Regions from separate parts of the Lysinibacillus louembei genome, predicted to be linked through region 1. Evidence: riboswitches for the same ligand, from Rfam matches in the RefSeq annotation. Region 1 holds a riboswitch; each other region holds the start of a gene.
What was found. A riboswitch is a leader RNA that binds a small molecule or an ion and turns the genes downstream of it on or off. The one in region 1 is predicted to bind cobalamin.

Region 2: another riboswitch for cobalamin. It lies ahead of R6U77_RS16740 (hypothetical protein); the one in region 1 lies ahead of metE (5-methyltetrahydropteroyltriglutamate--homocysteine S-methyltransferase).
Region 3: another riboswitch for cobalamin. It lies ahead of R6U77_RS10335 (precorrin-6A/cobalt-precorrin-6A reductase); the one in region 1 lies ahead of metE (5-methyltetrahydropteroyltriglutamate--homocysteine S-methyltransferase).
Region 4: another riboswitch for cobalamin. It lies ahead of R6U77_RS02355 (ABC transporter substrate-binding protein); the one in region 1 lies ahead of metE (5-methyltetrahydropteroyltriglutamate--homocysteine S-methyltransferase).

Annotation. Positions count from the first base shown of each region.
Region 1 covers NZ_CP137624.1:3,226,378-3,234,312, forward strand. The annotation lists gene R6U77_RS16060 (hypothetical protein) at 1-162, opposite strand, end outside; gene metE (5-methyltetrahydropteroyltriglutamate--homocysteine S-methyltransferase) at 176-2,458, opposite strand; cobalamin riboswitch at 2,644-2,825, opposite strand; gene R6U77_RS16070 (hypothetical protein) at 2,946-3,770, opposite strand; gene R6U77_RS16075 (pyridoxal phosphate-dependent aminotransferase) at 3,830-4,897, opposite strand; gene cbiB (adenosylcobinamide-phosphate synthase CbiB) at 4,872-5,825, opposite strand; gene R6U77_RS16085 (adenosylcobinamide amidohydrolase) at 5,822-6,490, opposite strand; gene R6U77_RS16090 (cobyric acid synthase) at 6,477-7,935, opposite strand, start outside.
Region 2 covers NZ_CP137624.1:3,345,338-3,353,272, reverse strand. The annotation lists gene R6U77_RS16755 (metal ABC transporter ATP-binding protein) at 1-709, shown strand, start outside; gene R6U77_RS16750 (metal ABC transporter permease) at 723-1,568, shown strand; gene R6U77_RS16745 (Fur family transcriptional regulator) at 1,565-1,984, shown strand; cobalamin riboswitch at 2,023-2,203, shown strand; gene R6U77_RS16740 (hypothetical protein) at 2,341-2,895, shown strand; gene R6U77_RS16735 (bifunctional adenosylcobinamide kinase/adenosylcobinamide-phosphate guanylyltransferase) at 3,067-3,600, shown strand; gene cobS (adenosylcobinamide-GDP ribazoletransferase) at 3,614-4,381, shown strand; gene R6U77_RS16725 (histidine phosphatase family protein) at 4,354-4,944, shown strand; gene R6U77_RS16720 (bifunctional adenosylcobinamide kinase/adenosylcobinamide-phosphate guanylyltransferase) at 4,896-5,300, shown strand; gene R6U77_RS16715 (ECF transporter S component) at 5,302-5,784, shown strand; gene R6U77_RS16710 (hypothetical protein) at 5,789-6,454, shown strand; gene R6U77_RS16705 (DUF3298 and DUF4163 domain-containing protein) at 6,626-7,246, shown strand; gene R6U77_RS16700 (hypothetical protein) at 7,243-7,935, opposite strand, start outside.
Region 3 covers NZ_CP137624.1:2,082,502-2,090,436, reverse strand. The annotation lists gene R6U77_RS10345 (ABC transporter ATP-binding protein) at 1-209, shown strand, start outside; gene R6U77_RS10340 (ECF transporter S component) at 188-883, shown strand; cobalamin riboswitch at 963-1,146, shown strand; gene R6U77_RS10335 (precorrin-6A/cobalt-precorrin-6A reductase) at 1,300-1,584, shown strand; gene R6U77_RS10330 (IS1182 family transposase) at 1,569-3,290, opposite strand; gene R6U77_RS10325 (LURP-one-related/scramblase family protein) at 3,495-3,989, opposite strand; gene pdxS (pyridoxal 5'-phosphate synthase lyase subunit PdxS) at 4,115-4,963, opposite strand; gene R6U77_RS10315 (MurR/RpiR family transcriptional regulator) at 5,148-6,005, shown strand; gene R6U77_RS10310 (amidohydrolase) at 6,011-7,144, shown strand; gene R6U77_RS10305 (GNAT family N-acetyltransferase) at 7,144-7,935, shown strand, end outside.
Region 4 covers NZ_CP137624.1:482,987-490,921, reverse strand. The annotation lists gene R6U77_RS02360 (acyl-CoA dehydrogenase family protein) at 52-1,206, shown strand; cobalamin riboswitch at 1,317-1,499, shown strand; gene R6U77_RS02355 (ABC transporter substrate-binding protein) at 1,682-2,623, shown strand; gene R6U77_RS02350 (FecCD family ABC transporter permease) at 2,685-3,665, shown strand; gene R6U77_RS02345 (adenosylcobinamide amidohydrolase) at 3,665-5,119, shown strand; gene R6U77_RS02340 (cob(I)yrinic acid a,c-diamide adenosyltransferase) at 5,125-5,685, shown strand; gene R6U77_RS02335 ((Fe-S)-binding protein) at 6,049-7,935, shown strand, end outside.

The sequences.
Region 1 (7,935 bases):
CACATTATCATAGGCTCGACGAATCTCAGCTTGGTCTGCTCTATCCTTCGCCACTAATTGTGCTACTTGCTCAGACAAAGTTAGTGAAGCTCCGTTAAGCTGAATTTGCATAATATTTGCTTTTAATACTTGCTCGTAATGTTTAACTATTTGCTGGTCCATCGTGTACACCTCTTTAAATCACTTGCTCGATTTGCTGACGCAATGTTTTGGCTGCTTGCACCATATTGGCAAGTGCCGCCACTGTTTCAGGCTCTTTGCGCGTTTTTAAGCCACAGTCTGGATTGACCCAAAATTGATTGCGTGCTAACACTTGCAAGCTGTCTTGCATAATTGTTAACATTTCTGCTTCGCTTGGCACACGGGGGCTATGAATATCATAAACGCCTAAGCCGATGCCTTTATCGTATGGGTTATGCTGCAATGAGTTAATTAATTCGCCATGACTTCTCGATGTTTCAATGGAAATAACATCAGCATCTAAGGCGCTAATTGGCTCAATGAAATCGTTGAACTCGCAATAGCACATATGTGTATGAATTTGCGTTTCATCCTTGACGCTTGCTGTTGCTAATTTAAATGCCCCTACTGCCCATTCTAAATAAGCATTCCAATTTTCTTTACGCAGCGGTAACCCCTCACGTAATGCAGGCTCATCCACTTGAATAATCGAAATACCTGCTTCCTCCAGAGATTCAATTTCTTTTCGTAGCGCTAATGCAATTTGATATGTGACATCTTTACGTGCAATATCATCACGCACAAACGACCAATTTAAAATCGTTACCGGACCTGTTAACATCCCTTTCATATGACGCTTTGTTAAGCTTTGTGCATACACCGTTTCCTTCACTGTCATGGGTGCCTCGAATGCTACATCACCATAAATAATCGGTGGTTTGACACAGCGAGAGCCATAGGACACGACCCATGCATTTGTTGTAAATGCGAAGCCTGTTAGCTTTTCACCAAAATACTCCACCATATCTGTACGCTCAAACTCGCCATGCACAAGCACATCAATATCCAGCTCCTCTTGGATGGCAATCCAGCGTGCTGTTTCCTGCTCTAAAAAGGCATTGTACTCCTCATTTGTTAAATTGCCTTTGCGCCATGCGTTGCGCTTTTGCTTGACTTCATCAGACTGTGGGAAGCTACCAATTGTTGTTGTTGGGAAAAGCGGCAATTGCAGTGCCTTTTGTTGAATAGCTAAACGTTCTATAAATGGCGTGCTGCGCTCAAAATCTGCTTGCTCAATTGTTTGAACCGCTTGCTGAACTACTTTGTTGTTGCGAATCGGATGATTTTTCAAAGCTTCAATCGCCTTCATACTAGCAGAAATAGCCGTTGATTCTTGTCCTTGTAAATTGGCAACCACCTCTACAATTTCTACTGCTTTTTCATCTGCAAAAGCGAGTGCATCGAGCAGCACCTTATCTAGTTTTGTCTCAAATTTCGTTGTAATCGGTGCATGCTGTAAATGACAAGAAGGCTGAATCCATAGCTCCTTTGCACCTGAAAGCTGCTCGATTGCCTGTATCATTGTCTTCACTTCGGCTAAATTTGCACGCCAAATATCACGTCCGTTAATCACACCTGCCGCTAGCACTTTGTCGCTTGGGAAGCCATGCTGACGCAATGCCTGCATATTATCCTGATAGCCATGCACAAAATCAAGTCCGATACCTTGCACTGGTAGCTGAACAAGCTGCTCATAGGCTGATAACGACTCAAAATACGTTTGCAGCATAATGTTCACTTCAGGTGCTGCTGTTGTAAGCTGTCCATATATTTCTTGTACAAGTTGAATTTCCTCTTGATTTAACGTGGTAACAAGGGCAGGCTCTTCAAGCTGCACCCATTGTACGCCAGCTGCTGCTAATTCCTTGATTACTTGTATATACAAAGGTAATAAGGCTAAGACAAAGGATGCCTTCGATACGCGGTCATAGCCTTTCGTTAGCTTGATAAATGTATAAGGACCAATAAGCGTTGGCTTTGCTGTAATATCAAATGCTGCCTTTACTTCAACAAAATGCTTCAATAAAGTATTTTCTGTAAGCTGTAATGTCTGTCCTTCATATTCTGGCACAATATAGTGATAATTTGTATTAAACCATTTCGTCATTTCACAAGCAACGGCATCTTTATTTCCACGTGCCATCGCATAATATGTTGCTAAATCGACTTTGCCACCTTGCCAATTAAAACGCTTTGGTACCAGTCCAAACATTACCGCTGTATCTAGTATGCGGTCATAGTTGGTAAAATCGCCAACCGAAACTATGTTCAAGCCAAGCTGTAATTGCTTTTCAATACGACTTAAACGAATTTCCTTTTGCTGTGTGACAAATTCGTCTTCTGTTAATTCCTGCTTCCAAAACTTCTCCAATGACTTTTTCCATTCGCGATTTTCTCCGATATACGGATAACCAATTGCTGTTGCTACATATGCCATGCTTTTCATCAACCTCTCTTTGTCATTTTTAAAGTGCGCAAAAAAGCCATTTTCCTTTGATGGAAAATGGCTATAAATTCGAACATTGCAAAAAAACACGAAATGGGTGCTCCATTCGCTATTGTTTGATCGCTCGTACTCGTAACAATTGTTACTTTTCACCACCTATTTCCACGTAGGTATTTGGTGTGTACTAGATGTTGGCAGGTCTCCTGGCTTATCATCACTGCGCCTCACAGCCTTCCCAGTTTCTCACCAGTGGCATTTGTGATTTGCTCCGATTTACAGTTGCGGGACAGCGTCGGATTCGCACCGACTTCCCTTTTAAGTCAAGCTTTCGCTTGACACCAAATCTTACACATTATTCAATTGTGCTATTACTGTATCATACTTTTAAATGAAAATGCTATCTTTTCTTAATATTTTTATTTCTTTACTATACTTTAATAGGCTGTCTGAAAATGGATTTTCAAACAGCCCCTTCCCTTTATTTACGCTTCAAAAATAACAATGCCAGTATTGCAAGCACTGCAATAATAATTGCGGGCATAAGCCATTTGCTTTTCGTATTGTCCTCTGCCACTGTCTGCTCTAGCTGAACATATTGCAAGGCAGCCTCATCATTTGATTGCTGCTCAGCATGGTGATGCCCATGACTACTATTGCTCGTTGTAAAATAAGACAGCTCTACCCTTTTACCAGCCCACTCTTCTGCATTATCCGTCTGTGCAGATATGCGTGGATGTCCTGATAACAAATAGTCTTTGCCATCAATTGTGAGTGTCACAGCGCCATCCGCTGTTTTCACATCATCAATCACACCTGTAGGTCCTTCCATAAAGCCGCCCATCTGTACTAGCGTATGTCCGCCCATATCCTCATTTAAATGCTCAACAATAAAATCGATATACTGTGCCTTTGTTAATGTTGCCTCAGGCTTGTCCAGCTTGAGTTTTTTATGGAACAAGGCTGCATTAAGCTCACCATATGTCAAATCGCCTTGCAAGGAGGACACATATTCCTCCTGCAAGCTCGCATTGGCTTGTTGCTCAAAATTATCCCCTTCTAAATGGAAAAAGCCTGCAAGCCACGCCGCAAACTCCATGCGCGACAAATTTTCATCCTGCCCTAGCTTCATATCCTGACCATTATAGCCAAGCAAGCCTAAGCTATTTAATAATAATATTTTTTGTGCATTTTCAGCTGTGGGTGCTACATCCTCATACATATTGTTTTCTGTCACAGTATGCGCTTCTACGCTTTGTATTACACATAAAAAGCATACCGCTACAAGCATCATTATTTTTTTCATTTGATTCCCTCCTACTTTTTCAGTATAACGTACAAATGTGAGGGAAGTTTGAAATTACTCTATAGAAAAAATTGCTCCATCGCTTGTTGGAAGGCGGTCATTTTATATGGCTCCTTTAGGGCAAGGCGGAACCATGCTCCGTCCATGCCTACAAAATTTTGCGTGTGGCGCAATACAATGCCTTTTTTCAATAATGCAAAATAAAACTCTGTTGGGTCATAGCAAGAAGGCAAACGAAATGCTATATAGTTTGTTTCACTATTTGTCACAGTACAGCCATGCTCCTTTAGCCAATGTGTCACTTTTGTGCGCATTGCTGTCGCTTGTTGCCTTGAATTTTCACAAAATTCCGCTTCTTGCAATGCCTGCATCCCAAGCGCCATCGAGGGCGCACTGACATTCCAATGCGGTAGCTCTAGCTTTAAATTAGCAGCGTGCTGTGTAATCGCATAGCCTAGTCTAACACCTGCCATACTATACATTTTTGTCATCGAACGCAGTACAACTAGATTGTTGAATGATGCTACCAAATCAATAACGGATTGTGATTCATCTGTCCAATCCATAAATGCCTCATCTACAATTAACTCACAGCCTACTTGTTGCCCATATTGTAGCAATTCCAACAGCTTTGACCTAGGTGTCACCACGCCAGTTGGATTGTTCGGATTACAAATATAAACCGCCTCTGCGCCTATCATCGCTCGCTTTAATCGTTCCATTGGTAGTACATAGCTCGTTAGCTCCTCCACAATAAGCGATTGAATGCTTGCATGCTGCTGCATTAACGTTCGCTTATATTCAGAAAAAGAAGGCTCCACAATAATAACAGGCTTTGACCTATAGCGTTTTGCTAATGCCATTATGATTTCCGCTGCGCCATTGCCTATGACAACATGCTCTGCTAGCACATGATGATGTCTCGCCAAGTCGCTACGCAAAGGCTCAGCATCCTCATGTGGGTATAGCGCGATTTGCTCAAATGCCGCTGACCATACCTCCTGAAAGCTTGCTGGTGGCCCTAAAAAATTGACATTTTCGCTTAAATCAACAATTTGTGCAGGCATCTCTAGTTGTAGCTGCTGGTATAATGTAGCTGGATTAGCTCCATGTGCGGGATATCGCATACATCATGCCTCCAATCAATAACGTAAAAAGTATTGTCACCGCATATAAATGCTGAATAGCACGTAAAATATGTACCTTGCTTAGTTCCACTATAGGCTCACCCATGTAGGCACGAAATGAGGTTTTCCCTTGGTAGGTATTTTCTCCACCTAAACGAATGCCTAGCTGCAAGGCGGTTGCTGCCTCTAAATAGCCACTATTTGGGCTTGGGTGCTTTTTCGCATCGCGTAGCCAATAACACAGCCGCTCCTTTAATGCAAAAGTTCCTTCATTTTTCGTAAATAATAAAATGCACAAGCCTGTAAGACGACTCGGAATAAAGTTGGCCACATCATCAAGTCTTGCAGCAAAGCGACCAAACTCCCCATAGCGTTCATTGCGATAGCCAATCATCGAATCAAGCGTGTTGATTGCCTTATAGACCCACGCGCCTGTTGCACCAAATAACAGCGCATAAAAAATTGGCGCTGTAATGCCATCACTTGTATTTTCAGAAACGGTTTCAACAACACCTCGGACAATTTCAGGCTCCTCTAAATGTGCTGTATCACGTCCAACAATCCAGCCAAGCTTTATGCGTGCCTCCTGCATATCGCCTCGTCGCAGCGCATCATAAACGACCATTGCCGCATCCTTCAAGCTCTTTTGTGCAATCGCTATCGCAATAAGCAATATTTCTAGCGCTACTGCAAGCCAAACAGACAGTAATCCAGCTAGATAAATAAGCCCCCAAACAATAATTCCTGTTAAACTAACAACAAATATTGCTGTCATAGCCCCCTTTAAAACATGTGCCGTCCCATGATTCCAGCGCTGCTCAAAAAATGAAATAAGCTTGCCAATCCATATAACAGGATGTGGTAGCCTAGGTGGGTCTCCAACAAGACGATCAAGCAAAATTGCGATGGCAACAATGACGATGTTCATCGCAGCTCACCTTTTTGATAAGCATCATAGCCATCAATCGCTTTATGCAATGTCGCCGCAACACCTTTGCCAATCAGCGCCCCTAAACGAGTAATTGAGCCGCCATATGCATGAAATTCACCACGCTCCTTCACTGCCAGAGCGACGCTATCTGTTGACGTGCCTGTCGCAATTGTGCCACTTTGCTTATCTATAACACCACGCTCATGCAGCACTTTCACCTTTGCCTCAATGATACAATGATATGCTTGGATGAACGCCTCATCGCTCATATCCCCATCCACAAAAACGAAAATATTAATCGTTCCGACGGCTGGCTTATATGTATATTGATAGGATTGTGTTACATCGACCGCATTGCCTAATCCTGCCGTAATAAAAACATCAATCGTAGTTTCTCCATCCACATATTGCTCCCTCATCACAAAGCGTTGCTGCACCGCGGTCATCATCGCAACTGTCATCTGGAGGGGCATTGTATATTGCTGTAAAAATTGCTCATACTCACACTTTGCATCCTCAGGATAATAATTTTTATCAACCGTTCGATTGACGAAATATTGATAACGACCAATCCCTGGATTCAGCATAGCCGAGCTTAGCACTTTTAATGGCTGCTCACTTTTAATAATAAGTAGCTCCTCACCTAGTTCAACCGTCAGCATGTCGTTCCTCCATTTGCATGAATTCATAAATTTTTTCCATATTTAAGTGCATACGAACGTGCTGTGCAAGCAATTCATAGGCTTGATCACGCAGCTCTTCATCGCTTTGAAGCTGTTCATTGATGAACGGCAGCCCCTTCACTTGACGAATCTCGTTCATCATGCGACGCGTGACATGTCGGTTGTGCAGTAGATGGTGTAGCGTTGTTCCAAGCACATGTCCATCCTCTGATACAGCACCATTGTCATGCCCATCCGCCAATTGAATAAATGGTATAGCTCCATTTAATAATGTCACTTCACCTATGTTCATTTCATAGCCAACAATTTGCTCCTTTGTTGCAATAATGCTGCCAGCTACTTGCCTTTTCGTCTCTTGTTGTAAAAGCATTGTCTGTAGCGGCAGTAACTGTAGCCCTTTGTACAGGTTATGCTCGCTCATTATCGTTGCACCAAGCATGTAATAGCCTGTACCAATACCAACAATTTTTGTTGCACGTTGAACAATTGCCTGTGCAAGACCTGTGTCCTTTAGCCATTGTAAATCATGAACAATATTTTTTGAGCTTGGTAAAATAAGAAGGTCAGGGCTACCAAGCTCTGCAACTGTCGTTACCGCACGTACACCAACACCAGGTTCCTCTAATAGTGGATCCATATCTGTGAAATTGACAAGATGTGGTAGACGAATAAAAGCTACATCAATAGCAAACTCCCCTTTTGCAGCCTGCTTCAAACGCAATGATGATAATGCTAATGAATCCTCTGCCTCAATCGGTACATCTAAATACGGAATAACACCTAAAACCGGAATGCCTGTCTCCTGCTCTAGCCAAGTGAGCCCGTCATCAAGCAGCTCCTTCAAGCCGCGAAATTTATTAATCACGATACCTTTGACACGTGCCCTCTCACCGTCATCTAACAACGCAAGCGTGCCAACAATTGTGGCAAACACCCCACCACGATCGATATCTGCTACTAAAATAACAGGTGCATCTGCTAAATGTGCCATGCGCATATTCGCAATATCTCGTGCCTTTAAATTGATTTCAGCTGGACTTCCCGCCCCTTCAAGCACTATCACATCAAAATGCTCTTGCAAATAGCGCAGCGATTTTTCCACCTCTGGCATAACCTTCTCAACAAAATTTTCTCGATAATCCATCGCATCCATTTCAACATAACGCTTGCCATTAAAAATAATTTCTGAGCGCATATTTTGCTTTGGCTTCAATAAAATCGGATTCATTTGTGTTATCGCCTTCACACGCGCCGCCTCTGCCTGCACACCTTGCGCACGCCCAATCTCATAGCCATCCTCTGTAATATAGGAATTGAGTGCCATATTTTGTGATTTAAACGGGGCGACGCGGTATCCGTCATTTGCAAAAATGCGGCATAATGCTGTGCAAATTAAGCTTTTCCCAACATCCGAGGCAGTGCCT
Region 2 (7,935 bases), 120 kb from region 1:
TCAATACGATGAAACACAGGCATTAAACGATATTTCTTTCCAAGTGCAGGAGGGGGATTTTTTAGCATTACTTGGTCCAAACGGCTCTGGCAAATCGACGTTATTAAAGCTTATTCTTGGCTTATTAAAGCCAACAAAAGGAGAAATAGAGCTTTTTGGTGAACCGATTCAAGCCTTTAAGCAGCATGAGTGGATTGGCTATGTGTCACAAAAATCCAACTCCTTTAATTCAGGCTTTCCTGCAACAGTTGAGGAAGTTGTGAAAAGTGGCTTAACCAAAAAAGTCGGCTTATTCAAACGCTATCCGAAAAATGTTGATCAGCTTGTCATAGAAGCACTGCAGGCTGTTGGCATGGAAAGCTTTGCAACACGCAATATCGGACAATTATCAGGAGGACAGCAGCAGCGAGTGTTCATTGCGCGGGCTTTAATTGCGGAGCCGAAGCTACTTATACTAGATGAGCCAACCGTTGGAATTGACCACGAAAATGTGCAATCGTTTTATGATATGCTCGTTAAGCTAAACGAGGAACGACAAATTACGATGATTTTAGTCACACATGATGTCGATATCGTCTCAGAGCATATTAGCCATGTTGCATGCTTGAATAAAACGATTCATTTCCATGGCTATAAAAACGAATTTGATGATATTTCAGAGCAAACGCTAGATGCTTGGTACGGGCATAAAGTACGAAAGATTCACTAGGAGATGTAGCGAAATGATTGAAGCAATTTTACGATATGAATTTTTACAAAATGCCTTTTTTTCAGGGCTGATTATCGGGGTCATTGCCCCGTTGCTCGGCGTCTTTATTGTTGTACGCAGGCTGTCGCTCATCGCAGACGCCTTATCACATGTGACATTAGCGGGAATTGCTGGGAGCTTATATATAAGTCAAAGCTTTGCGGCGATGGCTTTATTAAATCCGATTTATTTAGGAATACTTGCATCGGTTAGTGGCTCGATTTTAATTGAGCGTTTGCGCCGTCTTTATAAGCATTATGAGGAGCTTGCGATTCCGATTATTATGTCGGGAGGAATCGGCATCAGTGCCATCTTTATTTCGTTAGCAAGCGGCTTTAACACCGATTTAATGAGCTATTTATTTGGCTCTGTTTCGGCTGTATCGCGTCAGGATTTATGGGTAGTGCTTGCAATTGCAGGCGTTGTTATTATTTTTTTATTATTATTTTTCAAGGAACTATTCGTCTTATCCTTCGATGAGGAATATGCAAAGGCGAGTGGGCTACCTGCGAAATGGATTCATTTACTATTTATGGTCGTCGTTGCACTTGTCATTGCAGCAAGCATGCGCATCGTTGGGATCTTGCTTGTATCGAGCCTGATGACGTTGCCTGTTGCAGCAGCAATGCGTTTAGCGAAAGGCTTTAAGCAGGCAATCATTTATGCAATTGTCTTTGGAGAGCTTGCGGTTATTATTGGGCTTGTTAGTGCCTTTTATTTAAATTTAGCACCAGGTGGAACAATTGTTGTAACGTCTATTATCATTTTATTATGCGTGATTGTTGGAAAGAAAATAAAAGTTCAGGAGGTTGCGCAATGAATTTAACACGAGCATGGGAAATTTTAAAGGACAATGGCTATAAAAAAACCGATAAACGAGAGCTCATTTTACAAATGTTTGAGGAAACAGACAAATATTTAACGGCTCGTGATTTATTGGATGTGTTGAAAAAAGACTTTCCAGGGATGAGCTTTGATACGATTTATCGCAATTTAGCGACATTTGTTGAGCTAGATATTTTGGAAGAAACCGAAATGCAGGGCGAGCGCAATTTCCGCATGCACTGTGAATCAGAGCACCACCACCATCATTTCATTTGCCGTGAATGTGGTAGCGTAAAGGAATTGTCATTATGCCCGATGGATTTGCTCGGTGGCAGCTTGCCAGGCTTTGAAGTAGAGGCACATAAATTTGAAGTGTATGGAAAGTGCCCAGATTGTTTGAATACAATTTAGATGTCATACTACAAAAATGCTCAAAAATATGATAGATTATTAACTAATTGAATAATGCTTGCAAGGAAAAGATGTAAGGGAATTCGGTGAGATGCCGAAGCTATGTCCGTAACTGTATGTGCTTGTAACGTGAAATCATGCCACTGTCCTTGAGATGGGAAGGCTTTCGCAGGAGAAAACAGCACGAGCCAGGAGACCTATCTTTTTCTAATCGTCATAATACTCTTCGGAACTAAAGAGAATGCACGGCAATAGAATATTGCATCATTTGCTTTGTAAACAATTTTCTGCCACCCATTCTGACGGGTGGCTTTTTTCATTTCCGATGAAAGCTTATTCAAACGAAAAAGGAGGAGATGGACTTGGTAAAGAAAGATATGCGCTATATTTGCTACCCATTTATGCGTGAGGCAAGCTGTTTAGTTGATTTTGAAATTCGTACAGACTCATTAACAACAAGTATTGGTACGGTTTTTCCTACATTAGAGGGGGACAATGTACAAATTGTGCGTGAAGATTTAGAGAAGCTACACCCGATGGCCTATCATGTGAACGGTTCTGTGCGTGGCAAGCTTGCTGTTACAGAAGAGGACCTGCAGTTTTTAAGCGATCGCTACGATTTTTATGTAGCACATACAAAAGAGCAAATTGATCGCTTCGTTTTACCGCAAGGAGTAGAGGCAGCAGCACGTTTACATGTATGCCGTAGCGAAGCGAAAAAATCCTTCCGTGCATTACATAAAGTAAGCGAGGAGCGCGATGTGCCAGAAATTTTATTTGACTATTTAGGGCTGCTGGCAAACGTATTTTTCGTCATGGCGGTTTATGTCAACCAAATGAGCGGACACGAGGAAATTGAGTTTATTACGAAATCATATCCAATGAAAAAGCGAAAAGAGGACGCATCATAAAATTCACTGTTAATGGTATAAGCCATTAGCGGTAGTTTTATTATGAACAGCATGTGGGACAAAGGAAGAAACAGTATACCCAGAGCTTTTTAAATAAGATATAATGTAACATAGCTGTCAGGCAACATTGCTTGGCAGCTATTCTAATTCACATATAGCAGGTGACCATATATGGGACGATTAATATTTATCACAGGTGGTGTGCGCAGTGGCAAAAGTGCCTTTGCAGAACGCTACGCACAAAAGCTTGCTGAAGGGCGCTCACTTACATATATTGCATCAGGTGTCGCATTCGATAGAGAAATGCAGGCAAGAATTGCGCGCCATCAAGCAGACCGTCAAAAGAGTGGCGTGATTTGGCACACGTTGGAGGTGCCAGATACTTTACCACAGGGGCTACAAATGCTAGAGCACGATGCCGTTATTTTATGGGACTGTTTAACGACATGGCTAGCAAATGTTTTATACAAGGCACCTCATCATATTGAGGAGCATATCGAAATGTGGAAGCAATATGTTGCAACGACACAGCAACAAAGCATGACGTTATTGCTTGTTTCCAATGAGGTTTTGGATGAGCCAGCATCCATTTATGAAGAAACAGAGCGCTATAGGCAACTATTAGGGGAGCTGCATCAATGGATTGTTGAAAGCTGTGATGAAGCCTATGAAATTGACCATCAACGGAGCATGCGCTGGAAGTAGGAGGGAGATTCAATTGAAGCATTTTTATACAGGAATATTGCTTTGCCTACAGTTTTTTAGCGCAGTGCCAATTAAACGAGAGCTGCCTTTAACAAATCAAAACGTGACAGCGATGTATGCCATTATGCCCCTTTTAAGCTTACTGACAGGTGCAGCTACAATTGGCTTTTTGCAGCTCAATCAACACTGGCTTCACTTGTCGCCATTAGTGGTTGCCATTATTTTAACAATCGTAATGATTGCTGTCACTGGTGGTATACATACAGACGGCTTTATCGACACAAGCGATGCCTTTTTTTCATATCGTGATCAGGAAAAGCGTTTAACAATTTTAGATGATCCACGTGTTGGGGCATTTGGTGTGTTAGCTGTTGTCAGTCTATTACTATTGAAAATTGCCTTTTTGTATGAGGCGCTATTGCGCGAGGTGGATATGCTGTATTTTATAGCAGTTCCATTGCTAGCTCGCCTCGCTATGTTACTCTATTTCATGACAATGAACAGCGCTAAAACGACAGGTCTTGCGGCTTATTTTAAGGAGCGTGTGCAGCAAAGAACTGTAGGCATTGTCTGCGCTATTTATAGCATGCTAGTTATTGGTTATGCTTTGTACACAGGTGAATGGTCACTACTTATTTTATACAGTGTAGCATTGCTAGGTGTATTGTATTATCGACACTGGTCCAAGAAAAATTTTGCCGGCATGACAGGCGATTTGCTTGGAGCTCTTTATGAAGGGATGGAGCTACTATTATGGGGGACGCTATTACTATTCATTTAATTCGACATGGCAAAACGAAGGCAAATGTTGAACGCAAATATATTGGGCATACGGATGAGCCAATCTTACCTTTAACGCCAGTGCAGCTGACAGTGCGGCCCTCTATTGTTTATGGAAGCGATTTGCAGCGATGCCGACAAACAGCAGCATGCTATTTCCCATATGTGCCTTATAAGGCGAATGCTGATTTACGAGAGCTGCATTTTGGACAGTTTGAAATGAAAACATATGAGGAATTGAAGGATTATCCACTTTATCAAAAGTGGTTGGCTGATCCATTGCAAGTAACACCACCAGATGGGGAAAGCTTTATCGATTTTACAGCGCGTGTAGAGAGAGCAATGAAGCAAATTATTATTATGCCAGGTGATTATACATTCGTTGTGCACGGAGGGGTAATTCGTTTGCTGCTTGTGAAGTTTTTACAGCATCCATTTAATAGCGTTTATGCAGAGCATTCGACGATATATAGCTGTACGTGGTCACATTTTTCTGCATGGAAGGAGGGAGAGCGATGCACATCTACATCGGAGGTGCCTATAATGGCAAGCGAAAGTATGTGAAACAGTATTATCAAAGCTACAGACAGTATGTTTTTGAAGGAGAAATCCCTGAAAGTTCCGCTTTTACTACACAAGATGTTGTCATTGTTGGACGCTTCGAGCAGCTTGTTCAACAGCTCATACACTTAACCGAGGATGAAGTAGTAGAACAGTTGATGGAGAAGCTAGGGCAGCTGGATAAGGTGGCAACACTTGTCTGTGTTTGCACAGATATGGGGCGAGGCATTGTCCCACTTGACAAAGAGCAGCGATTTTTACGCGATACATGCGGGAGGCTATATCAAGCGATGTTTGCCTATAGCCATCAGGTGACACGTATTTGGTATGGCATTCCACAAGTAATAAAGGAGACATAAAATGACGAAGGCAAATTTACGATATCTTGTTTTAACTGCGTTATTGGCGGCATTATGTGCAATAGGTGGACTTGTAAAAATTCCTGTTTCAGCGACGGCTTCAGCGGCGCTCGATTCAGCTCCCGCACTATTAGCCGCATTTGTATTACCACCAATTTATGCAGGCTTTACTGGCACTTTAGGCCATATAGCGACAGCAGTCAGCTCAGGTATGCCACTTGGTCCCTTGCATGTAATTATTGCATTGGAAATGTTTGTGATTATTTTAGTGTTTGCCTATTTACATAAGAAGGGCTTTGATAAAATAAAGTGGCTTTGGACGTTGGTTGCAAACGGTGTGCTTGCCACATTGCCATTTTATTTTTTAATTTCACCAGCCTTTTTTATAGCTGCAGTGCCGAATTTATTGCTTGCGACAGCTATCAACATCGTTGTGGCATGGCTCTGTGCCCCACTTCTACAGCGCGTGAAAGTGGAGGGATAGCACGATGCGAAATGCCATACAAATTGATGGAAATATTATTTTAACAATCGACAATGCAGGCTGTATCGGTGAAAAAGAGGCGGATATAGTAAAAGTACCAAATGAAATTGTCGCCTATTTTGCGACGCGTGTCACGCTGTTAGAGCAATGGTGTGCAGGTGCAGAGCCAAGTCATTTACTACTCGCAAACTTTACAGGTGATGCTGCATGGGATGACTATGTAAAGGGCTGTCAGCGTCAATTTGATGAAATAGGAAAAGCTTTACCCCCGATTACAGGGTCAACAGAATCAAATTTCTCAGCATTGCAGTCAGGCTTCAGCTTGACGATGGTAGGGAAAAAGCTTTTGGAACCAACGACAGAGAACTGCCATTATTTTGTCATTGGGCAACCACTAGTAGGACAGCAGGTGATGGAGCATATGCAGGATATAGCGAGCCTACATGAGCTTTATACGTTATGGCAAGCTGGTATTATTCAAGCAATATGGCCATGTGGCTCAAAGGGGATTGGCACAGAAATCACTGCATTTACTGGGCAAGCGCTTAGCTGTGAGCTAGATATGGCAAGCTCGGCTGGGCCAGCAACAGCGGTGCTTGTTGCGGTGCTTGAAGCAGATATTGCCAGATTGTATAAGGAAATTTCAACACCGATTTATCGCTTAGGGTAGAGAAGTGATCAAATAACAGGGAAAAGTGATCAAATAGGCTCGGGAAGTGATCAAATAGATTCAAAAAGTGATCAAATAAGACAAGAAATCGCTCATAAACTTTTACCACATATGTAGCATAAGCATAACTCACGCATACAATGTGGAAAAACAAAGAAAGAGTTGGTTTTCTTGTCTTTTACATTTCCAATTACAACGCAAACGCATACTGTGCAGAAATCGCCACAGCAAATTATTTACTACCCTCAGGCTGTACAAATGCACAATCCGTCATTGCAATTTTTTATTAACCAAACGATTGCACATGAAACACAGCAGCTTATCAACAAACAAGCGGGAGATTTGCCGTCCACGATTGAGCAAATGCTTGGCACATATGAGCTGAAAAATAATCAACGTGATGTGTTTAGCTTAACGCTATCAAACTACGTTTATTTTTATCATGCAGCACATGGAATGACATACGTGCAACCATTGACATTTGACTTGAAAAAGGGGCAGCTGTGCCAGCTAAAGGACTTATTTAAGCCTGATAGCGCTTATGTAAGTGTTTTATCGAAGCATGTGCAGGCGCAAATTAAAGAGCGTGATATCCCAACTATAGAGCCATTTACGGCAATTGAGCCGAATCAATTTTTCTATATTGCGGACAAAACGCTCGTTTTATTTTTCCAATTATATGACTTAGCACCGTATTATTATGGCTTGCCAATGTTCCCAATTTCGGTGTACGACATTGAAGATATCATCGTAGAGGATGGGCCACTTGGGCGAATGATAGCAGGGAATTAATGCTCCTTCGCCTTGTGCCAGCCTTTGTAGATATCGATACAAGCTGTAATAATGATTATGATGATTGTCGCAAAAATAATAGCGCTAATTCCTTGCTCTATTTTTGCGGGTGCTGTCTGCATAATAGTAGCTAAATAGGGGGCTAGCTCGTTATTGATTAGATTATCATGACTAATAATAATGATACTGATAATCGTTGTAATAAGCTTAACGATAAGATTGGCAATGGCTATATTCATCGTCCATGCGCGCTGCTTGAGTTTATATAAAAGCAGCGCTATTTCTAGTGCTACAGCAAGCAATAAAAGTGGCAGACAGGCAAGCAATGTTTGCTGCTGGAAAATAGGTGTCATTAACAATAAATGATCGCCTTCAGCTTTTTGATAAACACCGATAAAATGCTCCGCTGTTAAGTAACCAGCTGTTAAAATAACAATCCAAACGGCTTCCACTACTATTTCACCAATAGAAATACGTTTGCTATCAGGAATAATTTGTACAGCATGTAATGCATCAATTGTCCATTCCTCACCATGCTGTATTTTTTTTACACCACTGCGCTCTAAAATAACAAAGGTAATCGTAATCCAAAATAAAACTTGTAGTGCCACACCAATTAAGCCTGGAATGCTGAAGCTAATAAATTCCAACAGCATTGTCAACATAACTTGCTCCCCATCTAGCAAGGA
Region 3 (7,935 bases), 1.1 Mb from region 1:
TGACACATGATATTGAATTTTCAGCGCAATATAGCAGCAGATGTGCCCTGTTTTTCGATGGCAGCATCGTGTCAGAAGATGAGCCACGTGCATTTTATAGTGGCAATAGCTTTTATACAACAGCAGCACACCGCATATCACGGGAACAATTGAGCAATGCCATTACATGTGAGGATGTCGTTACACTATGTCAAAAAACATGCGTTTAGCTATTTCACTCCTTGTTATTTTCATTGCTATCCCACTTACTTTATATGCAGGTATTACGCTATTTGCTGATAGAAAATATTATTTTATTTCGATTGTTATTATCATTTTAGCATCTGTCCCGTTCTTCCTATCATTTGAACGCCGTAAGCCACAGCCACGTGAAATTTTAGTGATTGCTGTTATGTCCGCCATTTCTGTAGCCGGGCGCGCATTGTTTGTTGTGACACCAGGCTTCAAGCCTGTTGCAGCAATTACTGCTATCACAGGCTTTTCACTTGGTGCAGAGGCAGGCTTTTTAACAGGCGCTATTTCCGCCCTAGTATCCAATATGTTTTTCGGACAAGGGCCTTGGACGCCATTCCAAATGTTTATGTGGGGAATGATTGGCTTTATTGCAGGGCTACTAGGGAAAACTGGCATCATGCATAAAAAAATCCCTTTAATTCTATTTGGTATGTTTGCAGGTATTTTTTTCTCTTTCGGTATGGACATTTGGGGAACAATCTCGATGTACGGGGTATTTAGCTGGAGTGCTTACATTGTTGCCTTAACCTCCGCTGTGCCCTTTATGATTGTTTACGCAATATCAAATGTTATCTTTTTATTATTATTAGAAAAGCCTATACGTGAGAAGCTGGAGCGCATCAAAACGAAATACGGGCTATTACAGTAGTGCAAACGGTTTAGCTTGCTGAATGGAGACAAAAAACTATTGAAATCTTGGGGAAATATGTTATTGTAAAAACATAATCGAATATGATGGTTAAATGAGTGCTTAGCAATGCTGAGGTAAAAGGGAAATTAGTGAAAAGCTAATGCAGCCCCCGCTACTGTAAGTGCAGATGAAATCACGCCAATCACTGTTCACTGGAATGGGAAGATGTGAAAGTAAAACGAAGCACGAGCCAGGAAACCTGCTTATTTAATTGGTCACTTGCTTTTCGGAGGGAGAAGTATAGGCGAGACATCGAATGTACAAAAATGTGTATACATTAGCATATACACGCTTTTTCAACATGAAATCTCATAGCCTGTATCTCTTTACTTTAGAGATACAGCTTTTTTTAGTTTAGTATAAGGAGGGTGCAGATGATTTTATTTATAGAAGGAATAAATGAAACACGTGAATTAGCCATTACATTGCAGCAGCAAGGTCATCGTGTCATAACAAAAAACACTTGTTTAGCTGGGACTCTTTTAATGAATTCTTTATCTGTCCATGAAATGGTTGATATGATTACAGAGCACGAAGTTACTTGTGTTGTCGATGCAAGTCACCCATTCGCTAAGGAAGCATCAAAAACCGCAATGGAGGCTGCCTTCAATTGTGGTGTCTCCTATGTGCGTTACGAGCATCCTCAGCTTGTTATGTAAAAATCGATTATACTAAACTCCCTTACAAAACGTGACGTTGAGGCTGGGACATAAATAGTTCTAGTCCATACAAAAAATCGAAATCGCATCAGGTGATTTCGATTTTTTGATGTGTGAAAGGAAGAACTGGAAGAAGATTTCCTCTTCCACCTATACTTTCGTAGATTCACGGCCATCAAAGCGAAGCCGATTTCGTTTTCCACCTTCGATTGACCACGAACCGAAAAGCGAGTAAAACCTAAATTAGCCTTCAGACAGCCAAAAACTGGTTCTACATCTACTTTTCGTTGACGGTAGAGAGTTCCTGCTTTGGCTTCTGAAAGCTTTGTACGTACATATGCTTTTTGTTGTTCCCAGTTTTCATTTACCTTGATTTTCCGTGACTTGCCTTCTTGGGCTTTCGTACATTTCTCTCGAAATGGACAACCGGTACAGTCTTCGCATTCATAGATACGAAACGTTCGTTGGAATCCTTCTTTGTCTTCTTGTGTTGACTCATAGCGGAACGTTACTTTTTGCTGGTATGGACAGATATAGGTATCCAACTCTTCATCATACATCCAGTTACTTGTTCGGAAGGGGTCTTGTTGGTATTTTTTGCTTTGCTCTTTTCGATAATGCGTATAGGGAATCACAGGTTCACACTTTCGGTTGTTTCGTACATCTTCATAGTTTGGCTCACTACCATAGCCGGCATCGGCTACGATATGTTGTGGCAATTGAAAATAGCGTCTCTCGATTTCATCCAAGAAGGGAATCAACGTTTTCGTATCCGTTGGATTCGCATAAATGCCATAAGCCAATGTGTACTGTCCCTCTGTCGCAATTTGTAAATTGTAGCCCGCTTTTAATTGGCCATTTTGCATGTAGTCATCCTTCATGCGCATAAAAGTTGCATCAGGGTCTGTTTTGGCATAGCTATTCCGTTTGCCGAAAATCGCAAAATCTCGTTCATATTTCTGTTTGCGGGTGATCCACTCGTTTACTTGCTTCCATTGTTGTTTCGGTGTTTTTCGTTCACTTCGTAGCTGCTTTCGCTCTTGTGCCTTTTCGGATTGCTCGATTCTTTCTGTATAGTCGGCTACGACTTCTTCTAATTTTTCTGCCACCTGCTTTAATTCAGTGATGGACAGCTGCGTTTCCACTTCTTGTTCGATGGCTGGTATAATTTGTTGTTGCAGTAATTCCTCATACAGCTGGTTTGATTTTTCCACCAAACTCGCTTCATATTTTTCAATCGAACGTTTCCACACAAAGGTGAATTTGTTCGCAGTTGCTTCGATTTTCGTGCCGTCAATAAAAATGGCTTCTTGCGCAATCAGGTCCTCCTTCACCAGTTGACAACGGAATTGCACGAAACATTGACGAAGCAATTCCTTTGTCAATGGGTGGACACGGAAACGATTGATGGTACGGTAACTTGGTTGATAGCCTTGCGCAAGCCACATCATACGAAGGCTATCTTTCGTCAGGTCTTCAATTCGGCGACCAGAGAACGCTGATTGGGTATAGCCACATAAAATGAGCTTGAGCATCATACGTGGGTGATAGGCTGGACAGCCGGTTTGTTGCAGAAAAGGAGCGAAAGCTTCTGTGGGGATACTTTCCACTAATTGATGAATAGAGAAGGCGATATCGTGTTCTTGTAATTTTATTTCAACATCCAGCGGTAAAACTAATTGATTCATGTTATAATCTTTAAACATAAGGATCCTTCTTTCTAGATTGATTTTGTGTGGTAACTTAATTTTATCAGAAGAGATCCTTATTTTTAATCCAAAAATGAAAGCCGGTGAAATTTTACTGATTGTAAAATTTCACCGGCTTTTGAATTTGGGGATGGGTTTTGTCCCAGCCTCATTTAATCATTCCGCTAAAAATCTACTCACAACGGCTGCTTGCACATTTTTTTACGTTGCTGCTGATGCTGCCGCTGCATGATCTGCCTTTACACAATCAATAGCTACAACGATTGCGATTATAAGTTTCTCTAATGCTTCATCTAATACTTCCACTTTATAGCTATCGCCCCACGTAAACCATTCTTTCTTCACACTGCCAACTACTTCACCATGCTTTAGTAATGTAAAATTCATATCAAACCAATTACCACGTACTTCAACGCCTTCTGCTTCAATAGAATAACGTGCCTTTAAAAAGCTGAATTCCTTTTTAATTTTCACCATTTCTCGTCCATTCACTTCAACAAAAAATGTTGGTAAAAAACTAAAAACCTTTTTTGTGATAACTGCCACTTCAGCTCTCGACGTATCAAATATTGTAAACGTCTTCGGAATTTGCAGAAAGCTCCCGTCAACGAAATAGGCATCCTCTCCCTGCTCATTTTTCACAGTAAACTTCCCACTTAGGCTTAATATTTTTTGTTTAATATAAAGCTGTTTCATCATATCTCCCCTTTCGTTTTCTAATTAACTAATATACGTTCTTTCTCTCCTTATAGATTCATAAATACTGTTTAATATAGAAAAAGACTGTGAGGAAAACAGAAACTTCCCCAACAGTCTTTTCCTTATAAACCACGCGTAGCCATTCTTTCATGTGTCGACAATGTAGCTAAGTCAATTCCCTTCATTGGTGTACCTAAGCCATTTGATAAATGAGCAATCAGCTCATAATCTTGATAATTCGCTGTTGCTTGCACGATTGCCTTCGCAAATTGCTCAGGGTTTTCCGATTTAAAAATGCCTGACCCTACGAATACACCATCTGCCCCTAATTCCATCATTAGTGCTGCATCAGCTGGTGTTGCTACACCTCCTGCCGCATAATTGATAACTGGTAAACGTTTTGCCTCTTTAATCGCTAGTAATACTTCATATGGTGCGCCAAGCTCCCTGGCTTCTGTCATTAATTCTGCGGAATCTAGATGAATGATTTTTTGCACTTGCGCATTCACCTCACGTAAATGACGCACTGCCTCCACGATATTTCCTGTACCTGGCTCTCCTTTTGTGCGCAGCATTTTTGCGCCTTCACCAATGCGTCTTGCTGCCTCGCCAAGATTACGTGCACCACATACAAATGGTACTTTGAACGAGCTTTTTAATAAATGGAATTCCTCGTCTGCTGGTGATAATACTTCACTTTCATCAATAAAATCAATATTCAATGCCTCTAGTACACGTGCCTCTGAAATATGACCGATACGTGCCTTTGCCATAACAGGAATTGCAACAGCCTCTTGTACTTCTTTAATAATTCGTGGATCTGCCATGCGCGCCACTCCACCAGCTGCACGTATATCTGACGGCACACGCTCTAAAGCCATTACAGCTACTGCTCCTGCCGCCTCCGCAATCCTTGCCTGCTCTGCATTAATAACATCCATAATTACGCCACCATAGTTCATCATTTTTATCTTCCTCCTTTTCCTAAATTTAGGTTATCATATTTTGACCATTACAAAATATCCAGTTTTATATTTTTTAAAGGTGTCAGATTAATTAAAAGAACTTTCAGAAAACGAATTGCATGATTACACTATTTATGATAAATTGAAGCCTATACTTCAATTTATCATAAAATGAAGGAGTGACTTCCTTTTGATATCCATTAAAAAGAAAATTGAACAGCATTTCAGTACACTATCGAAGTCGCAGCAAAAAGTTGCCAACTTCGTATTAAATAATCCATCTTTTATTAGTATGCACTCCGCTGCAGAAGTTGGAAAAAAGGCAGGAGCAAGTGAAACAACGGTGATACGCTTTTGCTATTCAGTCGGATTGGATGGCTATGTACAGCTTCAACAAAAATGGAGAGAATACTTATTTGAGCATAATACAAATAGTACATTAGGTAATTATGTTGCCTCAAAGAAAGCATTACCAAGCGAGCAGCTTTGTGAAAAAGTAATGGGGCAAATGAGCAAGCAAATCGCCAATGTTGCAACGCAAATTGACTCGCAGCAATTTCATGAAGTGACAAAGAAAATCCATGAAGCAAGCACTATTTACTTAATTGGAGCTGGTGGCTCTATTTTTGCGACACAATGGCTACAGTTTACACTCAATATGCTGCGACCAGGGGTGAAGCTTGTACATACAGATACAAGCACCTTAATTCGAACATTGCAGGAAGTTGACGAAACGGCTGTGGCAATTGTCGTTTCCTTACATCGCTATTATAAGGAGCCAATTGAAATTGCTGAGCAATTTCAGCAGCGCGGTGCTTATATTATTGCGATTACAGATACAAATGTCGCACCGATTCATCCATATGCGCACGAAACATTTGTTTTACAGCAGGTAGAGCTTTCAACAATTGACTTAATGCCTGTCTTAATGGCATTTCTCAATACGTTAGTAGCAGGCATGATGTCACACGATATCCCATACTATAATCAACAACGGATCAATTATGATGATTTTCAAAATAGCTTTTTAGCAAACAGATGGAGTTGAACAAAATGACCGTACAAACAATTACAAATCAAATGGACAAAATATTTACTCATTTACATGCAAATCCAGAAATTAGCTGGCAGGAAGTTGGGACAACTGCTTATATTGCGCAGCTTTTAAAGGATGAAGGTTTAGAGCCACATACGTTTGACAATATGACAGGTCTCTATGTCGATATAGGTAAAGGCGTTCCGAAAGTAGGCTTCCGTACAGATATGGACGCACTTTGGCAGGAGGTTGGAGGAAAATTTCAAGCCAATCATTCTTGTGGACATGATGGGCATATGACGATAGCTCTTGGCGTAGCATTATTATTAAACGAGCAAAAGGATCGCCTCTCTGGCGCTGTGCGCATTATTTTTCAGCCTGCTGAGGAAAAGGGGCAAGGGGCAAAAGCTGTCATTCAACAAGGTGTAACTGCACCACTTGAATATTTATTTGGCACACATGTAAGACCATTAGTTGAAATTCCAGATGGCGTGCACACACCTGCACTTTATCATGGTGCGGCTAAAATGTTTACAGGCACCATTACAGGAATTGAGGCACATGGTGCTCGCCCTGAGCAAGGAATTAATGCAATAGAAGTAGCCGCGGCCCTTATTGATGCAATGAAACGTCATTGGATTAGCCCAACGCAATCGGCATCTATTAAAATGACACAGCTTCAGGCAGGAGGCTCCTCAGCCAATATCATCCCAGGTAGTGCGACATTCAGTATCGATGCACGCGCCCAAACAAACGAAACAATGGAAGCATTAACAAATGGCTTCCATAAAGCTGTCACGGCAGTGGAAACACTTTACGGGGCTAGAATTGAAACAACTTGTGCGGCACAAATTGTAGCAGCGCAAGTACATGATGAAGCGAAAGCCATTATGAAGCAGGCAATTATCGAAACAGTTGGAGAGCAATATTGCGCTGGCGATGTCGTGACACCAGGTGGAGAAGATTTCCACTATTATGCCTATGAGCAGCCACATTTGAAAACAACAATGCTGGGCTTAGGCTGTGGTGTTACCCCAGGGCTTCATCACCCACTGATGACCTTTAACAAAGAGCGTTTACATGTTGGAGCTGAAATTATTATGAAAGCTTTATTATTGACATTACAAAAAGTAAAAGGAAGCGAGTGCTGATGATTGCAATTAGAGAGCTAACAACGATTGAGGAAATGGAGCTCGTGCAGCAGCTAGAGTGGAAAGTCTGGGGCATCTCCCCTATTCCAACACATCAAACATTTACTGCCGTAAAAAATGGTGGTATCATCGTTGGGGCCTTTGATGCTGATAAGTTAATTGGCTTTAGCTACGCCTTCGCTGGCTGGAAAAATGGGAAAAGCTATTTATGCTCACATATGCTAGGTATTGATAATGCCTATCGCTCACAGCAAATTGGTGAGCAATTAAAGCTAGCTCAGCGCAATATCGCCATTCAAAAAGGCTATGAACTAATGACATGGACATATGACCCACTCGAAACACGTAACGGCTTTTTAAATTTAACAAAGCTCAACGGCATTTGTGATACGTATATTGAAAATTGCTATGGAGAAATGCAGGACGGCTTTAATAAGGGGCTACCTTCCGATCGCTTTGAAGTTCATTGGCATTTGACAAGCGATTATGTGGTACACAAACATCAGCCTTTAGCTCCAGCACCTATTCCTCTTGGTGAGATCGTAATAGATGAACAAGGGTTACCCACTTTAGGTGCCAGGCACACACACAATTTACACACAATTTATGATGCGCAGAGCTATTCCTTACCTGTTCCGCAGGATTTTCAAGCATTAAAAGGGCAAAGTCAGGAGCATGCATTGCATTGGCGGCTCGCTACACGGAAAATTTTTCAAGAGCTGTTTGCAGCAGGCTATGCAGCCGTTCGTATAGAAAAGCAATCACAATGGAATCAATATATTTTTGTGAAA
Region 4 (7,935 bases), 1.2 Mb from region 1:
CAACGTACAATCAATTTCAATATCATTGGAAATTCAGAGGGGGCCGCTATTTTGAATAAACAGCTTTTCATTAAAACAGCAGCACAGCGAGAGTGGTTACAGAAAATCGCTACGCTTAAGGAGTCATTTAAAAGTCGGTCACAGCAAATTGATGAGCTAGCAAGTTTTCCACATGAAAATATTCATGCATTGAGGGAGATAGGTTATACGAAAATTACTTTACCAAAGCAGTTAGGTGGGGAAGGCTTCAATATTTACGATGCCATTTTATTACATGAAACGCTGGCAAGCTATGATGCAAGTACAGCTCTAACAATCGGGTGGACCTTATTAACGGTAGGCGATTTGTTTGAGCAAGAAGGATGGGAGCCAGCGAAGCTACAAAGCTTTGCACAGGAAGTGGCAAAGGGAGCAATTATTAATCGGGCAGTGAGTGAGTTTGCAATGGGTAGCCCAACGCGCGGCGGTAAGCCGCTAACAACGGCGAAAAAAACAGCATCAGGCTGGTTAATTAATGGTCGTAAAAATTATACAACTGGGGCACCAGAGCTTGATTATTTTTTAACATCTGCTTGGATAGAGGGTGAGGAGAAAGTTGGGTTTTTCCTTATTCCACATGATGCGAAAGGTGTTTCTATAGATGAAACATGGGATGTCATTGCGATGCGTGGTACAGGTAGCCATGATTTAGTATTACAAAATGTTGAGCTTAATCCAACTGATTTGGTTGAAATTCCAAGCTATTCTACAGGCTTTAGAGTGAATGGATGGAGCTTGCTTGTTCCTGCTACATATTTAGGGATCGCACAAGCTGCACGTGATTACGCAGTGCACTTTGCTACAACACATAAACCAAATAGCTTAAAAGGACCAATAAGCGATTTGCCCAATGTGCAAGCACTCATTGGAGAAATGGATTTAGCCCTTGCGACAGCAAGGTTTACATTATATGGTGCAGCACAGGCTTATGCAGATCCAGCACGTAAAAAGCTTGTACAGCATGAGCTCAATATTGCTAAACATGTAGTAACAAACAATGCACTACAAATTGTTGACAAGGCAATGAGATTAGTTGGTGCAAAAAGCTTACAGCGCAATAATCCACTTCAGCGTTATTATCGCGATGTAAGGGCAGGCTTGCACAATCCACCGATGGACGATATGACAATAAAAAAATTAGCAGAAGCAGCGATTGATCAAATATAGAGAAGAAAGAATTTACCTTGAGTATAACTATCATATTTAACCTATACACAATCTCAATATTTCCGTTATAATTGTAATGGAGACATTGAGATTTTTTCATTGTCAATAAGTTCATAATGTAGTACGTAAGGTTCCTTGCAGCGAGCAAGGAGTAAAAGGGAAGTTAGTGAAAATCTGACGCGGTCCCGCCACTGTAAATGCTAGTTTCTAGCAATATGCCACTGATTTTTTGGGAAGGCGCTAGAAACGTTTGATGCATAAGCCAGGAGACCTGCCTTCGTATAACGCCAATGACAGCCTACGAGGATAGGATGGCAACGCTTTTTTGAGCGTCCATTTATTATCTCTCGTCTATGTCGAGGGATTTTTTATTTGCATTTTTTATATGTTGAATTGAAATAAACCTTTGGTAAATAGTACAAGTTTTGAACTGGAGACAATGATACTTCAGAGTATATTTTAGGAGGAAGTTCAAATGAAGAAGTTTTGGTCAATTTTTATGGCAATGCTGTTGGCAACAGGCTTGCTTGCGGCATGTGGACAAGATGATAAGGAGCCACAAACACAGGATGAGACAAAGGTAGAGAGCCAAGAGGAAGTAGCGGCATTTCCTGTAACGGTAGCCGATTCTTTAGGGAGAGAAATTACATTAGAGAAGACCCCTGAGAAAATCGTCTCGTTAATTCCATCAAATACGGAGATTTTATTTGCTTTAGGTTTAGGAAATGAAGTAGTTGCTGTGACAGATAACGATGATTATCCACCAGAAGTAGCAGACAAAGAAAAGGTTGGCGGCTATGAATTAGATATTGAAAAAGTTATTTCATTACAGCCTGATATCGTTTTTGCACATGGCATGAATACAGAGCAAGCAGCGGTAGAGCAATTAGAGGCAGCTGGAGTGACAGTGTTCGTTGTGAAAAATGCTTCAACATTTGAAGAGACTTATACAACAATACAGGAAATCGGCAAGCTAACAGGCAAAGTAGAAGAGGCGCAAAAGATTGAAGAGGCTATACAAACGAAATTAGCTGAGCTTCAAGCAAAAGTAGAAGGACAAGAAGAAAAATCAGCTTTTGTTGTCGTTGGAGCAACACCTGATATTTATGCAGTTGGTCAAAATACATTTATGAATGAAATGCTACAGACAATCAATGTGAAAAATGCTGTTGAAGCAGATGGCTGGCCAATGTACAGTGCAGAGGATTTTGTTGCAAGCAACCCTAGCACAATTCTTGTAACATATGCTGATGATGTGAATACAATTTTAAATAATCCAGCATTTGCTGAAATGGACGCTGTGAAAAATGGTGCAGTTTATGCAATCGATGATGCTACAACAAATCGTCAAGGCCCACGTATTGCAGATGGCGTTGAGTCAATTGCAAAAGCTATTTATCCAGATTTGTTTAAATAAAAATTTGTAGCGCTCATTAACAAAGGGGGCGTTTCCACTGAGCCAAAATAAAAAAAGCGTAATAGCATATAGTATATCGATTGCATTACTGCTGATTAGTATATGGTTAGGGATAGCGGTAGGTTCAGTGAACATACCGCTATCTACTTTATGGAATAAAGAGGCTGATCCTACAGCGTACAGCATTTTATGGAATATCCGCATGCCGCGTGTCGTGCTTGCGGCGCTTGTTGGCGCATCTCTAGCTATTGCTGGTGCGGCGTTCCAAGGTTTATTGAAAAATCCGTTGGCAGATCCGTATACGCTCGGTATTTCGTCCGGTGCATCAGTTGGTGCGGTCGCTACCATTTATTTTTCAATTTCGCTACCGATGCTTGGGATTTTTACATTGCCAATCTTTAGCATGATTGGTGCAGCAATTACAATGATTATTGTCATGACCTTTGCACGCTTTGTGGATAAAACGATGAAAATGGAAACGCTTATTTTAACAGGCGTTATTTTCAGCTCCTTTTTAGGCTCCTGTATTTCATTAATGATTGCCTTAACAGGAGAGCAGCTGCGTATGATTATGGGCTGGTTGCTAGGCAGTGTATCGATGCGTGGTTGGCCATATGTACAAATGGTTTTGCCATTTGTCCTTATTGGTGTGCTATTGATTTGGCTGAATCGTCGTGAGCTAAATGCGATGATTTATGGTGAAGAGCGTGCCAAGCATTTAGGTGTCGATGTGAAACGCAGTAAATATGTAATTTTAGCAGGTGGCTCTATCCTAGCAGGTGCAGCTGTTGCTGTTTCAGGCACAATCGGCTTCGTCGGGCTTGTCGTACCACATATGGTGAGATTGATTGTTGGGGCAGACCATCGAGTGCTGTTAATTTTATCATTTATTAATGGCGCTAGCCTGCTCATTATTTGCGATTTAGTTGCACGTACAATTATTGCACCAACAGAGCTGCCAATAGGTGTCATCACAGCATTTATCGGTGCACCCATTTTTGCTTATATTTTTTACAAACAACGTAGAAAAGGGGGAGCATAATGCTAAAAGTGGAGCATATTTCTGGCGGCTACGGCACTACACCGGTTATTCAGGATGTGTCATTTACAGTGCCAAAAGGGAAAATTGTTGGCATTCTTGGGCCGAATGGTAGTGGGAAATCTACATTACTAAAAGTTATTAGTGGTGTTCTTCCTGCAACAGGTGGTCGCGTGTTAATTGATGACAAGGAAGTTGGTACATATTCCACGAAGGAGCTAGCCAAAAAGATGGCAGTGCTGCCACAGCTACATGCGAATGCTTTTTCAAACTCTGTACGTGATGCGGTGTCACTTGGACGTTATCCACATCAATCTAGCTTTTTTTCTAGCTGGTCAGAGCAGGATGAACACGCTGTACAAACGGCGATGCAGCAAACAGGTGTCCAACACTATGAGCATGCTTATTTAGAATATCTATCGGGTGGCGAGCAGCAACGTACATTTATCGCACAGGCTTTGGCACAATGTGCAGGACTATTACTATTAGATGAGCCGACAAATCATCTAGATATTGCACATCAACAGCAAATACTAGATATGATTCGTAAGGAAGCATTAGAATGTGAATTAACAGTGGTCTCTGTTTTTCATGATATGAACTTAGCCTCCTTATATTGCGATGAGCTTTTGTTAATGGAAAAGGGGCAAGTGAAGGCTTTCGGTAAACCGCATGAAGTGCTGCTCGAAGCGCAAATCGCGGATGTCTATGGAGCAAAGGTAGCGACATATGCTCATCCAGAGTTACCAAAGCCACAAGTAACACAGCTACCAAGGATGACCCGTGAGAATTTATTTGCACCTGTTACAAAAAAGCATTTTACGCTTACAGATAACTACGTACAATTTCAAGCAGATGCACCGTTAAAGGTAGTTTCATCAGCTGTTTATAATGCAGGAATGGGCTGGTATACAACATTCCTTAATCGAACGGTGGAGCCTACTTATCCAATTGAAAATGTCAAAGAGGAAACACAAGCATTTTTAGCGGCAAGTGGCTTTGTACCAACAAATACCGTGATCATGATGACAGCGATTGCAGCACAAAATGCTATTATTGAATCATACGCTGATGGGCTCGTTATTGTAGCAGTAACTGCTGGTGTTCACCATGCTGTTGATGTCACGCGCACATATGAGGAAGAGCAATCACCACATATTGGCACGATTAATACATGGGTTATTATTAATGGCAAGCTGTCAGATGAAGCCTTTTATCAAGCGATGATTACAGCAACAGAGGCTAAAACAAAGGCGCTTGCAGAGGAAAATGTACGCGATGCAAGGACGGGTACGATTGCAACAGGTACAAGTACGGATAGTTTATTGATTGCGGCAACACAAATAGGGGAAGAAATGCCTTATGCTGGTCCAATTACTACAGTAGGCAAATGGATTGGTCGAGGCGTTTTTGAAGCAACTGCAAAGGCAATTGCCGAATATAAAAAGAGAGGATGAGGGAAATGAAGCTTTACACAAAAAAAGGTGATACAGGGAAAACGAGCATTATCGGACGTCGCGTTGATAAGGACGATTTGCGCGTAGAAGCATACGGCACAATGGATGAGCTAAATTCAGTAATCGGCAAAGCGAGGACAGAGCTAGATAAAGGGCTATTCCAAGATATTTTAGCGGATTTAGAAAGCATTCAACATGAGCTGTTTGATGGCGGTGGCGATTTAGCGAATGTTATGAAAGAGCGCGTTTATAAGTTAACAGAAGCACCAATCGAAGCGATGGAGGCACGCATTGATGCATTAGCAGACGAAGCGCCACCATTGAAGCGTTTTATTTTACCTGGTGGCACACCAGCGGCAGCGACATTGCATATTGCACGTACAGTAGCTCGCCGAGCAGAGCGTCAAACGGTTACCTTAATGAAGGCGGACGATGATGTTTCACCAGTTGTACAAAAATATTTAAATCGTCTATCAGACTATTTATTTGCAGCAGCACGTGTAGCGAATGCAAGAGTAAATGTTGCAGATATCGAATATGTGCGTAGTGCGGATGTATTTAAATAAAGTGCAGAACAAGCCATTTGAAAGGATATTTTATCTTTTCAAATGGCTCTTTTTTATATGCAAGGAAGTCGCAAATAAAATCGGGAAAGCGCAAATATATCAGAGAAGCCGCAAATAAAATGAGCAACTCGCAAATATATCGGAAAACTCGCAAATAAAATGAGAAATCCACAAATATATCAGAGCTCCGCAAATCTATTAGGCTCTCCTTCTCAAATCAACTCTAAAAGAAATAATTCGAAATTGTGTTGACTGAATGTTCATTCATAATTTACAATGTGACATATAAACAATTACATTTTATAATGGGAGAAAGCTTACAAAGGGGTTTACGAATATAGGTATTCATGAGGGGGAGAAACAATGAGCACATTGTTAATTGTGAATTGGGTCGCGTTTATCGCAGTAGTGCTGTATGGGGCAGGGCTATTTGTGTATTTATTAAAAACGCGCTATGAATTCATCAGACTAGGGAAGAAAGAAGAGTTTAACCAAAAGCTATCTGATCGAATTAGCGACATTGTTGAAAAAGTGTTTGGACAATCCAAGCTGTTAAAAGATAAAAAAATGGGTATTGTGCACGTTATGTTTTTCTACGGTTTTTTACTCGTTCAGCTTGGTGCAATCGATTTAATTTGGAAAGGATTAAAGCCAGGCTCACATTTGCCGTTTGGTCCGCTTTATCCGTTCTTTACATTTTTCCAAGAAATCGTTGCATTAACGATTTTAGTGGCGGTTGTTATCGCATTCTATCGCCGCTATGTTGAAAAGCTTGTCCGTTTAAAGCGTGGCTTAAAAAACGGTCTTGTATTAATTTTCATTGGTGGCTTAATGATCTCGACACTCATTGCCAATGGAATGGGCTTAATTTGGCATGAGCATGGCTTAACAGGTGCAGAGCCAGTAGCATCAAGCATCGCCTTTGTTTTTGGCTTCTTGTCACCAAAAATTGCAGCAGCTATTTTTTATGTAGCATGGTGGGTGCATTTATTAATTTTATTAACGTTCTTAGTATATGTACCACAATCAAAGCATTTCCACTTGATTACAAGTATTTTCAATGTTTTCTTAAACCGACAAGAGCGCATGGGGACACTTCGTCCAATCGACTTCTCAGCACTTGAGGAAGCAGAGGATGAAGATGAAATGCCAACGCTTGGGGTAGGGAAAATTCAAGACTTTACACAGAAGCAATTAATCGACCTTTATGCATGTGTAGAATGTGGGCGTTGTACGAATATGTGTCCAGCCACAGGTACAGGGAAAATGCTGTCGCCGATGGACTTAATCGTCAAATTGCGTGATCATTTAACATTTACAGGTGCGGTTGTTACGAAGCAAAAGCCTTGGGTGCCATACCAAATGTTTAAAAATACACAGGGGAATCAATTAGCGATGGCTGCTGGTGCAGAGGGAGCTGTAATTGAAGATATTTATAGCCCATCATTAATCGGTGATGTTATTACAGAGGAAGAAATTTGGGCTTGTACAACTTGTCGTAACTGTGAGGATCAATGTCCGGTAATGAACGAGCATGTTGATAAAATTATTGATTTACGCCGTTATTTAACGATGACAGAAGGAAAAGTGAATCCAGATGCACAGCGCGCGATGACAAATATCGAACGTCAAGGTAATCCATGGGGCTTAAACCGTAAAGAAAAAGAAAATTGGCGTGAGCTTGATTCATCGGTTGCAATTCCAACTGTAAAGGAATTGAAAAAATCAGGTGAGGAAATGGAATATTTATTCTGGGTAGGCTCAATGGGCTCATTCGACAATCGTTCACAAAAAATTGCACTAGCATTTGCACGCTTAATGAATGAGGCAGGTGTGAAGTTTGCGATTTTAGGAAATAAAGAGAAGAATTCTGGTGACACACCACGTCGTCTAGGAAATGAATTTTTATTCCAAGAGCTTGCAACAGCCAATATTGATGAGTTTGAGAAAAACGATGTGAAGAAAATTGTCACAATCGACCCACACGCATACAATATTTTCAAAAATGAATATAAGGATTTTGGCTGGAATGGTGAAGTATTGCACCATACTGAGCTGCTATATGATTTAGTTCAGCAAGGTCGCCTAATTATGAATCACCGTGTTGAGGAAACAATCGTCTTCCATGATTCTTGTTACTTAGGTCGTTACAATGATGTTTACGACCCACCACGTGAAATTTTAAAAGGCATCGCAGGTGTCAAGCTTGTTGAAATGGAACGTAACCGCGAAACAGGTATGTGCTGTGGT